One region of the Streptomyces sp. NPDC058955 genome, then DNA from elsewhere that is predicted to be linked to it. Evidence: riboswitches for the same ligand, from Rfam matches in the RefSeq annotation. Region 1 holds a riboswitch; the other holds the start of a gene.

Region 1 (5,867 bases):
CAGCGGATCCGCGGTTTCTCGTACGTGAGCTTCCCGAGGTCCGCCCTCGCGTCGCCCGCGTAGGCGGCGTCGTCGAGGGTGCCGGTCAGGTCGTCGGCGAAGGAGGCGTCCGGGTAATCGAGCCCGCTGACGTTCTTCGCGGTGATCGTGTACGTGAGGGTGTCGCCCGGCTTCACCGTGCGCGGGTGCGCCGTCTTGGTCACCTCCAGGTCCGGCACCGGCACCGAGAAGGCGAGCCCGGAGGGTACGTAGGTGTCGCCCTTGGTGGCGAAGGTCAGCTCCGCCGAGGTCGCGCCGACCGGGATCGCGTCCTCCGGGACGTCGAAGTCCTTCGCGTCGATGGACAGGTTGTCGGTGAGGTCGGGGGAGACCGCGCCGTCGTCCTCGCTGACGAAGAAGTTGTCGCCGTTGCCCGTGTGGGCCTCGGTGACGTTCTTCCCGTCCACGAGGAACGTGTCGCCGGGCGTGTTCCAGTCGCCCTCGTACGCCGTCACGCTCGCCCGCGCCTGCCCCGGGGAGCGGTGGAAGCCGTCCACCGTGATCGTGGTGGCCGGGGAGGTCGAGCGCTGGAGCACGTGCCCGCCGTAGACGTGCACGGAGCGCCGCTCCGGGGCCTTCACGGGGTCGGGGCCCGGGAAGCGGTGGACGACGGTGAGGGACCAGCCGGCGACGCAGCCCTTGCCGTTCGGCGCCCACACCCCGCCCACGCCGACCGCCACCGGCGCGCCCGTCCCCGAGACGCCCGCGAAGGCGGCGGTCACGTCGGACTCGCCCGTGTAGTAGTGCGGCCCGCTGGTGTCGGCCGGGTCGACGACCATGCTGTCGATCGAGACCGGCGCGGCCGGCTTCCCGCCGACCGTGAGCAGCGGGGCCGTGGTCGCCGGGTCGCCGGGGGAGCGCTCGACGTCCGCGCCGGAGATGTCGCAGCGGTTCAGCGGCGCCCCGCTGGGTCCCCGGTACGTGCCGTCGTTGCCGCCCCAGGAGAGCCGGGCGTACGCCACCTCCGCGCCCTCGGGGATCCGGACCCGGCCGGTGCTGGAGCCGTGGTCGCCGCCGGTGCCGTCGGTGTCGAGGCGCCGCATGACGAAGGCGTTGTTGTTGTCGGCGCCCTCGCCCCTGGTGGCGGCGGCGCAGCGGGCCGCCAGGTCGGCGGGGGCGGTCGGGCAGCCCATGACGGTGTTGCCGAGGGTGGTGAAGTCCCCGTACAGGGACTCCTGGTACCGCTGCCCGAAGGGTTCGACGACATCGGCGGCGGCCGGTCCGGCCGCCGCCAGCGGGAGGGCGGTCGCGGCGAGGAGGCCCGCCGCGAGCACCCGGGCGGGGTGAGATCGTACGAAGCGCATAAAAGGGCAATGTAGGCAAAACGCATCATCTACGGGCGTTACGCCACGCGGCGGTGCGCTCGCTCCTCGACCGCGGCCCCGTCGCCGCCCCGGTCAGGCCACGCGCCGCTGCGCGTACTCCGTGATCTCGGCCATCGGCGGGCGCTCCTCCGTGTCCACCGCGTACGTCCGCGGCTCGAAGCCCTCCGGCCCCCGCTCGAACTGGGTCAGCCGGGGGCGTACGAGATGGCCGCGGGAGAGCCGCAGCTGCGCCGTCCGGTAGATCGCCGCCGCCATCCGGCCCAGCGCCCGGCCGTCCTGGTGCCGGTGCTTGCGCACGCCCACGTCCACCTGCGCGAGCGCGTCCAGGCCCACCGTGTGCAGCGCGTCGACGAGCAGGCCCAGCTCCACTCCGTAACCGACGGGGAAGGGGAGCCGTTCGAGCAGCGAGCGGCGCGCCGCGTACTCGCCGCCCAGCGGCTGGACGAAGCCGGCCAGCCGCGGCCAGTGCAGATTGAGCAGCGGGCGCGCCACCAGTTCCGTCACGCGTCCGCCCTGACCAGGGGTGTCTCCGAACGGGCGGTCGTACATCGCCTTCACGAAGTCCACGTCCGGGTCCGTGAGCAGCGGGCCCACGATCCCCGTCACGAAGTCCGCCGAGAAGTCCCGCAGGTCCGCGTCGACGAAGCAGACCACGTCCCCGCTCGTCACCATGAGTGAGCGCCACAGGACCTCGCCCTTGCCCGGGACGGCCGGGATCCGGGGGAGTATGTCGTCCCGCGCGACCACCCGCGCGCCGGCCGCCGCCGCGACCTCGGCCGTGCGGTCCGTGGAGCCCGAGTCGATCACCACCAGCTCGTCCACCAGCGGCACCGCCTCGGTCATCAGCTCGCGCCGGATCACGCTGACGATGTCCCCGACGGTCGCCTCCTCGTTCAGCGCGGGCAGCACCACGCTGACCGTCGTCCCCCGCTTGGCGGCGAGCACCCGCTCCAGGGGCCGGTCGGACACGGACCAGGACCGCCGGGTCAGCCAGCGCTCCACTTCTTCCAGCAACGTGATCTCCATCTCGCGGATCGGACGACCGTCTCCACCTTCGAAGCCTTCGGTTACAGTCTTGAACAACGCGGAGGCCCGATGCATGTCGGGGTCCCACCCGCGTCCCACAATCGAATACCGCTCATCCAGAGGGGCAGAGGGATACGGCCCGTTGAAGCCCCGGCAACCCTCCAGTCGGTTTGTCTTGCGCCAGCGAGGCCCCCGGCTAGGGAAGGTGCCAAATCCGTCTCATGGCGAAATGCGCCGTGAGGAAGATGAGGAGAAAGGGCCTCGCCTCCATGGCTGTACAGACCGTCGCACCCGCCACCGCCGCTGCCGACAACGCCGCCCCCGCCCCCGCCGTCGACCTCGGTCCCGCGTCCGGACTTTCCTGCCGCGAGTGCGGCGAGGTCTTCGCCCTCGGCCCGATCTTCGCCTGTGAGCTGTGTTTCGGCCCGCTCGAAGTGGCCTACGACCTGCCGGCCGGCGACCCCGAGGAGCTGCGGAAGCGGATCGAGGCCGGCCCCGCGAACATCTGGCGGTACGCGCCCCTGCTGCCCGTCCCCGCCGACGTCGCCGAGAAGCCGAACCTGAACCCCGGCTGGACCCCGCTCGTCAAGGCCGACAACCTCGCCCGCGAGATCGGCGTCGCCCCCGGCAAGCTCTACGTCAAGGACGACTCCGGCAACCCGACCCACTCCTTCAAGGACCGGGTCGTCGCCCAGGCCATCGAGGCCGCCCGCGCCTTCGGCTTCACCACCCTCTCCTGCTCCTCCACCGGCAACCTGGCCGGCGCCGTCGGCGCCGCCGCCGCCCGCGCCGGCTTCCGCTCCTGCGTCTTCATCCCGCACGACCTGGAGCAGGGCAAGGTCGTCATGGCCGGTGTCTACGGCGGTGACCTGGTCGCCATCGAGGGCAACTACGACGACGTCAACCGCTTCTGCTCCGAGCTCATCGGCGACCCGCTCGGCGAGGGCTGGGGCTTCGTCAACGTCAACCTGCGTCCGTACTACGGCGAGGGCTCCAAGACGCTCGCGTACGAGATCTGCGAGCAGCTCGGCTGGGTCATCCCCGACCAGCTGGTCATCCCGATCGCCTCCGGCTCCCAGCTCACCAAGATCGACAAGGGTCTGCAGGAGCTCATCAAGCTCGGCCTGGTCGAGGACAAGCCGTACAAGATCTTCGGCGCCCAGGCCGAGGGCTGCTCCCCGGTGTCGGCGGCCTTCAAGGCCGGCCACGACGTGGTCCGCCCCCAGAAGCCGAACACCATCGCCAAGTCCCTCGCGATCGGCAACCCGGCCGACGGCCCGTACGTCCTCGACATCGCCCGCCGCACCGGCGGCGCGGTGGAGGACGTGAACGACGAGCAGGTCGTCGACGCGATCAAGCTGCTGGCCCGGACCGAGGGCATCTTCGCCGAGACGGCGGGCGGCGTGACCGTCGGCGTGGCGCGCAAGCTCGTCGAGGCCGGCGTCATCGACCCGAACCTCACCACCGTCGTCCTCAACACCGGCGACGGGCTCAAGACCCTGGACGCCGTGGCCGACAGCTCTCAGGCGACCGCCACCATCCGCCCGAGCCTGGACGCGTTCCGCGACGCGGGCCTGGCCCACTGAAAGGTCCGTGAAGCCACCATGGCCGTGAACGTCCGCATCCCCACCATCCTCCGCACCTACACCGGCGGTCAGGCCGAGGTCGCCGCCGAGGGCGCGACCCTCGCCGAGGTCATCGCCGACCTGGAGAAGAACCACACCGGCATCGCCGCCCGCGTCCTCGACGACCAGGGCAAGCTGCGCCGCTTCGTGAACGTCTACGTGAACGACGACGACGTCCGCTTCGAGCAGGGCCTGGAGACCGCCACGCCGGACGGCGCGGGCGTCTCGATCATCCCGGCCGTCGCCGGCGGTTGCTGACCGTTACCTGTTGGTAGCCTCCGCTACAGAATTGCCCCTTCCGCGAGAGAAAGCGGAGGGGGCAATTCTGCATGGTTGAGCGCGGTAGAGTTGGGGAAGTCCCCTCCGCCGCTCATGCCGGACGCATATGAGGGCGGGCTCGGACCTGACAAGAATGCGACAACAAGCGGCCGAAAAGCGCGCACAGTCTGCCCCTTATGTGCCTTTCGCCCGGCCCGACTTGCCCCGCAATTCCAGCATTTCTTCCTGATCCCCCTTTCCGCTCCCCTCAGAATTCCCGGTCGATTGCCCTGTTGCAGAGGGCAGTTGGACAGATACATTCAGCGGCGGTCGACGCGTTCCGGCGCAGGTTCTGACCCGGGTCCGCGAAGTGCGGGTCCGCTCAAGGGCCAGTACGTAATAGGGGAGTTAGGCATGGCTCAGGGCACCGTCAAGTGGTTCAACGCGGAGAAGGGCTACGGCTTCATCGCGGTCGACGGTGGTGCGGATGTTTTCGTCCACTACAGCGCCATCCAGATGGATGGGTACCGCAGCCTCGAAGAGGGCCAGCGAGTCGAGTTCGAGATCTCGCAGGGTCAGAAGGGTCCGCAGGCGGACATGGTCAAGGTGACCGCCTGAGGCGCGGCGCGATCGGCCACCGACGTCTCGTCGTCGAGGGGCCCGCATCCCCAGGGATGCGGGCCCCTCACGCGTTCCCGGACCCGGTGGCGTGGAGGTGCCCGATCCACGAGAGTCGCTTGCGCCCGCCCGTCGCCCGGCCACCACCCCTATAGGAGCCTCTTCGAGGCGCTTGCACTCTCCTGGGTCGAGTGCTAATCATTGGCGTTAGCACTCGGAAGGTGAGAGTGCTACGAGGACCGAGCACGGCGAGGCCGCCGACCCGGGTGGGGCAAGGAACCACGCGGAACGCGGAGGCCGTCCGTCGCGGGCGTCGGCGCGGTCCTGGAGCGTTATCCACCCCATGTCCGGGAGGACCACTTCACATGGCCAAGATCATCGCGTTCGACGAGGAGGCCCGGCGCGGTCTCGAGCGCGGCATGAACCAGCTCGCTGACGCCGTCAAGGTCACCCTCGGCCCCAAGGGCCGTAACGTCGTCCTCGAGAAGAAGTGGGGCGCCCCCACGATCACCAACGACGGTGTCTCCATCGCCAAGGAGATCGAGCTCGAGGACCCGTACGAGAAGATCGGCGCCGAGCTGGTCAAGGAAGTCGCCAAGAAGACGGACGACGTCGCCGGCGACGGCACGACCACCGCCACCGTCCTCGCCCAGGCGCTCGTCCGCGAGGGTCTCCGCAACGTCGCCGCCGGCGCCAACCCGATGGCCCTCAAGCGCGGCATCGAGAAGGCCGTCGAGGCCGTCTCCGGCGCCCTGCTCGACCAGGCGAAGGAGGTCGAGACGAAGGAGCAGATCGCCTCCACCGCCTCCATCTCCGCCGCCGACACGCAGATCGGCGAGCTCATCGCCGAGGCGATGGACAAGGTCGGCAAGGAAGGCGTCATCACCGTCGAGGAGTCCCAGACCTTCGGTCTGGAGCTGGAGCTCACCGAGGGCATGCGCTTCGACAAGGGCTACATCTCGGCGTACTTCGCCAC
Region 2 (5,867 bases), on a different contig from region 1:
CAGCCGGAGGACATCAAGGACAAGCGCGAGCTCGAGTGGTCGCACGAGGGCATCGTCGCCTTCTCGAAGATCTGCACCCACGTCGGCTGCCCGATCTCGCTGTACGAGCAGCAGACGCACCACGTGCTCTGCCCGTGCCACCAGTCCACCTTCGACCTGTCCGACGGCGCCCGAGTCATCTTCGGCCCGGCCGGTCACGCCCTCCCGCAGCTGCGGATCGGCGTGAACGACAAGGGCTTCCTCGAAGCGCACGGCGACTTCGACGAGCCCGTCGGTCCCGCATTCTGGGAGCGCGGATGAGCACTGTGACCAACACGCAGAAGAAGGCCCCCGCCGGTGAGCGGGTCGCCGACTGGGCCGACGGCCGCCTGGGGATCTACACGCTGGCCAAGGCCAACATGCGGAAGATCTTCCCGGACCACTGGTCCTTCATGCTGGGCGAGATCTGCCTCTACAGCTTCCTCATCATCATCCTGACGGGCGTCTACCTGACGATGTTCTTCCACCCGTCGATGAACGAGGTGGAGTACGCCGGCTCGTACGTCCCGCTCCAGGGACAGCTGATGTCCGAGGCGTTCAACTCGACCATGCACATCTCCTTCGAGGTGCGCGGTGGTCTGCTCATCCGGCAGATCCACCACTGGGCGGCGCTGATCTTCCTCGCCGGCATGTTCGTGCACATGATGCGCGTCTTCTTCACCGGCGCGTTCCGCAAGCCGCGTGAGATCAACTGGCTGTTCGGCTTCCTGCTGTTCTTCCTGGGCATGTTCACCGGCTTCACCGGCTACTCGCTCCCGGACGACCTGCTCTCCGGCACCGGTGTCCGCTTCATGCAGGGCGCGATCCTGTCGGTGCCGATCGTCGGCACCTACCTGTCGATGTTCCTCTTCGGCGGCGAGTTCCCCGGCGGCGACTTCGTGGCCCGGTTCTACTCGGCGCACGTGCTGCTGCTCCCCGGCATCATGCTGGGCCTGGTGGTCGCGCACCTGATCCTGGTGTTCGTCCACAAGCACACGCACTTCGAGGGCCCCGGCCGGACGAACAAGAACGTCGTCGGCATGCCGCTGCTGCCCGTGTACATGGCGAAGGCCGGAGGCTTCTTCTTCCTGGTCTTCGGCGTGATCGCGATCATCGCGGCGATCGCCTCGATCAACCCGATCTGGGCGCTCGGCCCGTACCGCCCGGACCAGGTGTCCACCGGCGCCCAGCCCGACTGGTACATGGGCTTCGCCGAGGGTCTGATCCGTGTCATGCCGGGCTGGGAGATCAACCTGTGGGGCCACACGCTGGTCCTCGGCGTGATGATCCCGCTGGCGATCTTCCCGGCGGTCCTCGCCGCGATCGCGGTCTACCCGTTCATCGAGTCCTGGATCACCGGCGACAAGCGCGAGCACCACATCGCGCAGCGCCCGCGCAACGCTCCGACGCGCACCGCCTTCGGTGTCGCCTGGATCACCGCGTACATGGTCATGCTCGTCGGTGGTGGAAACGACCTCTGGGCGACCCACTTCCACCTGTCGATCAACTCGATCACCTGGTTCGTGCGGATCTTCTTCTTCCTCGGCCCGGTCATCGCGTTCATCGTCACCAAGCGGATCTGCCTCGGCCTCCAGCGCCGGGACAAGGACAAGGTGCTGCACGGGCGCGAGTCCGGCATCATCAAGCGCCTGCCGCACGGTGAGTTCGTCGAGGTCCACGAGCCGCTCAGCCAGGGCGAGCTGTACAAGCTCACCGCGCACGAGCAGTACCAGCCCGCCGAGCTGCCGCCGGCCGTCGACGAGAACGGCGTGGAGCGGAAGATCGGCGCGATGGAGAAGCTCCGGGTCAAGCTCAACAAGGGCTACTACGGCGACGACAACCAGGTCGCCAAGCCCACCCAGGAGGAGTACAAGGAGATCCAGAGCGGCCACGGCCACCACTGATCCCCTTCCCGACCTCCTGATGTAGGTCGCCACGGCGAGAGCCCCGTCCATTCGATGGACGGGGCTCTTTGCCGTACCCGGGGGTGGATAGGCTGGACCCCGTATCCGACGCACGATCATCAGGAGCTGCCATGAGCGCTGTGACCCCCGCTGGAGGACCTACCACGGCGGGCCGCTCCTGGCCCGTCCTGCTGAACGGCCTCCTCGACGGGCGGGACCTGACCGCCGACGACACCGCCTGGGCGATGGACCTGATCATGAGCGGCGAGGCGACCGACGCCCAGATCGCCGGCTTCATGGTGGCGCTGCGCGCCAAGGGCGAGACCGTCGAGGAGATCAGCGGACTCGTCCGGACGATGTACGCGCACGCCAACACGATCGAGGTGCCCGGTCCGGCCGTCGACATCGTCGGCACCGGCGGCGACGGCGCCAAGACGGTCAACATCTCCACGATGGCCTCGATCGTCGTCGCCGGCACCGGCACCAAGGTCGTCAAGCACGGCAACCGGGCCGCGTCCTCCGCGTCCGGCTCCTCCGACGTCCTGGAGAAGCTCGGCATCAACCTCGGCCTCACCCCGCAGCGGGTCGCCGAGGTCGCCGAGGAGGCCGGCATCACGATCTGCTTCGCGGTGAAGTTCCACCCCTCGCTGCGGCACGTCGCCCCCGCCCGCGGCCAGCTCGGCATCCGCACCACCTTCAACGTGCTCGGCCCGCTCACCAACCCCGCCCGGGTGAAGGCCCAGGCGGTCGGCGTCGCCGACCCGAGGATGGCGCCGATCGTCGCCGGGGTCTTCGCCGAGCGCGGCAACTCCGCCCTGGTCTTCCGCGGCGACGACGGCCTGGACGAGCTGACCATCACCGGCACCTCCCGGGTCTGGGTGGTCCGCGACGGCTCCGTCCGCGAGGAGGTCTTCGACCCGAAGGACGTCGGGATCGACTACGCGCCCCTGGAGGCGCTGCGCGGCGCCGACGCCTCGTACAACGCCGACGTCGCCCGCCGGCTGCTGGCCGGCGAGACCGGTCCGGTGCGGGACGCGGTGCTGCTCAACGCGGCGGCGGCGCTCACCGCGCTGGAGCCCGGCGAGGGCACCCTCGCGGAGCGGCTGCGGGCCGGGATCGAGCGGGCCGCCGAGTCGATCGACTCCGGCGCCGCCCGCGCGGCCCTGGACCGCTGGATCGCCGCCAGCAACGCCTGAGGTCCGCTGCGCGGTCCGCGTGACCCCGTTCCGGAATGCGGACGGGGTTGCGCGGACCGCGAGCGGTGGCATACGTTCGGCAACAGGTCATGAGTGACAGCCCTCAAGCCCCGGCTGGCTGTCCGGCAACCCTCCGTCCGTGGCGGGGTGCCCCGGGTGAAGACCAGGCCGTGGACAGCAAGGTCCTCGGCAAGCGCGGACCCCTGCGCCATCCCTGGGGTCCTGGTCCTCGAGGGAGCGGTCTCGTGAGCAAGCGAATGCGGTAGGGCCTCCGGCCCCTTTTCCCCCCTCCGTACGACCCCTTCCGTCGTCGTGCGTCGAGGTCGACACCCGTGTGCGGTACGCCGGTCGGCGTCGCCCCGCGGGTCCTTCACGCCACTCGCCCGTACCGCTGGGAGATACCGCCATGTCCGCACGCCCGAACGCCACCGCCGCCGAGACCGCCGACTCCGACGCCTGCTGCACCGGCCCGCTGCCCGTCCTCGGCCGCGACGTCACCGTCCCGCTCGTCACCGGCGGCGAGGTCACCTACGCGGCCCTCGACTACGCGGCCAGCGCCCCCGCCCTCCAGCGGGTCTGGGACGACGTGGCCGCCTACGCCCCGTACTACGGCAGCGTCCACCGCGGCGCCGGCTACCTCTCCCAGCTCTCCACCGACCTCTTCGAGCAGAGCCGCGCCACCGTCGCCGCCTTCCTCGACTGCCGCGACGGCGACCAGGTCGTCTTCACCCGCTCCACCACCGACTCGCTCAACCTGCTCGCCCGGGTGATCCCCGCCGACTGCCAGGTCTTCGTCTTCGAGACCGAGCACCACGCCTCCCTGCTGCCCTGGCAGGACGCCCGGGTCACCTACCTCAACGCCCCGCGCACCCCCGCCCAGGCCGTCGAGACCCTGGAGCGGGCCCTCGCCGACCGCGACCCCTACGGCCCCGCCCTGGTCTGCGTCACCGGCGCCTCCAACGTGACCGGCGAGCTGTGGCCGGTGCGCGAACTGGCCGCCGCCGCCCACGCGCACGGCGCCCGGATCGTCCTCGACGCCGCCCAGCTCGCCCCCCACCACCCGGTCTCGGTGAAGGACCTGGACGTGGACTGGGTCGCCTTCTCCGGGCACAAGCTGTACGCGCCCTTCGGCTCCGGCGTCCTCGCCGGCCGCGCCGACTGGCTGCGGGCCGCCGAGCCCTACCTGGCCGGCGGCGGCGCCTCCCGTACCGTGGCCCGCCGCGCCGACGGCGGCGTGGACGTCGAGTGGCACACCACCGCGGCCCGCCACGAGGCCGGCTCCCCGAACGTCATCGGCGTCTACTCCATCGCCTCCGCCTGCAAGGCGCTCACCGAGGCCGGCTTCGACGCCCTCGTCGCCCGCGAGCGGCACCTCATCGACACCGTCCGGGCCGGCCTCGCCGAGGTCCCCGAGGTCCGCGTCCTCTCCCTCTTCGGCGACGACGCCCCCCGCGTCGGCGTCATCTCCTTCGTGGTGGAGGGCTGGAACAGCTCCCACTTCGCCGCCGCCCTCTCCGCCGAGTACGGCATCGGCGTCCGCGACGGCCTCTTCTGCGCCCACCCGCTCGTCCGCACCCTGCTCGGCTCCGACCCGCAGGACCCGGGCGAGTGCGGCGCCCCCGAGGCGAACCCGGGCGAGCGCTCCCTGAACGCCATCCGGGTCAGCTTCGGCGCCGGTACGCCGGACGAGCACGTCGAGCGGTTCGTCGGCGCCGTGAAGGAGCTCGTCCGCGACGGCGCCCAGTGGAAGTACCGCACCGAGGACGGCCGCTGCGTGCCCGACCGCGGCTGATCGCTCACTCGTACGGGTGAAGGGGCCTCCCGACGGGGGAGGCCCCTTCACCCATGCCGCGCGTCCGGTGTCAGGACTCCAGACCGATGGCGAAGGCCGCCTCCAGGTCGTGCTGCGAGTAGGTGCGGAACGCGACGTGCGTGTCGGTGGCCTCGACGCCCGGGATCTTGCTGATCCGGCCGGGGATGACCTCCGCCAGGTCGTCGTGGCGCGGCACCCGGACCATCGCGATGAGGTCGTACGTACCGGTCACCGAGAAGACCTCGCTGACGTTGTCGAGCGCGGCGATCGACTCCGCGATCTCGGGGATGCGGTCCACGCTGGTCTTGATGAGGACGATCGCGGTGATCACGGCTGGCTGTCTCCCTCGGTCGCCGCTGCTGGGGTTTTCACTCTATCCCCACCCCGGAACCGCACCCAGGCGTAGAGGAAGCCGACCGAGAAGCCCACGACGTGGGCCAGATAGGCGACCCCCGGCCCCGCGCCCGCGGCCCGCGCGGCCAGCCACTGGAGCGTGAACCAGAAGACCAGCACCGCCCAGGCCGGGAAGCGCAGCGGCAGGAAGAAGAGGAAGGGGAAGAGGCTGGTCACCCGGGAGCGCGGGAAGAGGAAGAGGAAGGCCCCGAGCACCGCCGAGATCGCCCCCGAAGCGCCGACCAGGGTCTGCTCGCTGTCCGCGTGCGCCACGGCGTACCCGAGCAGGGCCACGTAGCCGGTGCCCAGGTAGAAGAGGGCGAACTCGACGTGCCCCATCCGCTCCTCGGCCATCGCCCCGAAGACCCACAGGAAGAGCATGTTGCCGAGCAGATGGAGCCAGCCGCCGTGCACGAAGAGGGCGGTGAAGGGGGTGAGGAGGGCGCCCGGGTCGCCCCGCACGAGCTCGGCCGGCACCACCCCCCAGCGCCGGAAGTACGCGCTCTGCGCCGCGAGCACCTCGTCCCCGGTGCCGTACACCGG

What was found. A riboswitch is a leader RNA that binds a small molecule or an ion and turns the genes downstream of it on or off. The one in region 1 is predicted to bind S-adenosylmethionine.
Region 2: it holds a riboswitch for S-adenosylmethionine, as region 1 does, so the genes downstream of both, ACFW1I_RS31360 (aminotransferase class V-fold PLP-dependent enzyme) here and thrC (threonine synthase) in region 1, are expected to answer to the same signal.

The regions. Positions count from the first base shown of each region.
Region 1 is NZ_JBHYKM010000024.1:52,923-58,789, reverse strand. It holds gene ACFW1I_RS12555 (hypothetical protein) at 1-1,343, opposite strand, end outside; gene ACFW1I_RS12550 (glucosyl-3-phosphoglycerate synthase) at 1,437-2,378, opposite strand; SAM riboswitch class I at 2,500-2,642, shown strand; gene thrC (threonine synthase) at 2,660-3,976, shown strand; gene ACFW1I_RS12540 (MoaD/ThiS family protein) at 3,995-4,273, shown strand; gene ACFW1I_RS12535 (cold-shock protein) at 4,688-4,891, shown strand; gene groL (chaperonin GroEL) at 5,257-5,867, shown strand, end outside.
Region 2 is NZ_JBHYKM010000115.1:10,116-15,982, reverse strand. It holds gene ACFW1I_RS31375 (Rieske 2Fe-2S domain-containing protein) at 1-300, shown strand, start outside; gene ACFW1I_RS31370 (cytochrome bc complex cytochrome b subunit) at 297-1,922, shown strand; gene trpD (anthranilate phosphoribosyltransferase) at 2,054-3,118, shown strand; SAM riboswitch class IV at 3,204-3,320, shown strand; gene ACFW1I_RS31360 (aminotransferase class V-fold PLP-dependent enzyme) at 3,525-4,910, shown strand; gene ACFW1I_RS31355 (Lrp/AsnC family transcriptional regulator) at 4,981-5,262, opposite strand; gene ACFW1I_RS31350 (rhomboid family intramembrane serine protease) at 5,259-5,867, opposite strand, start outside.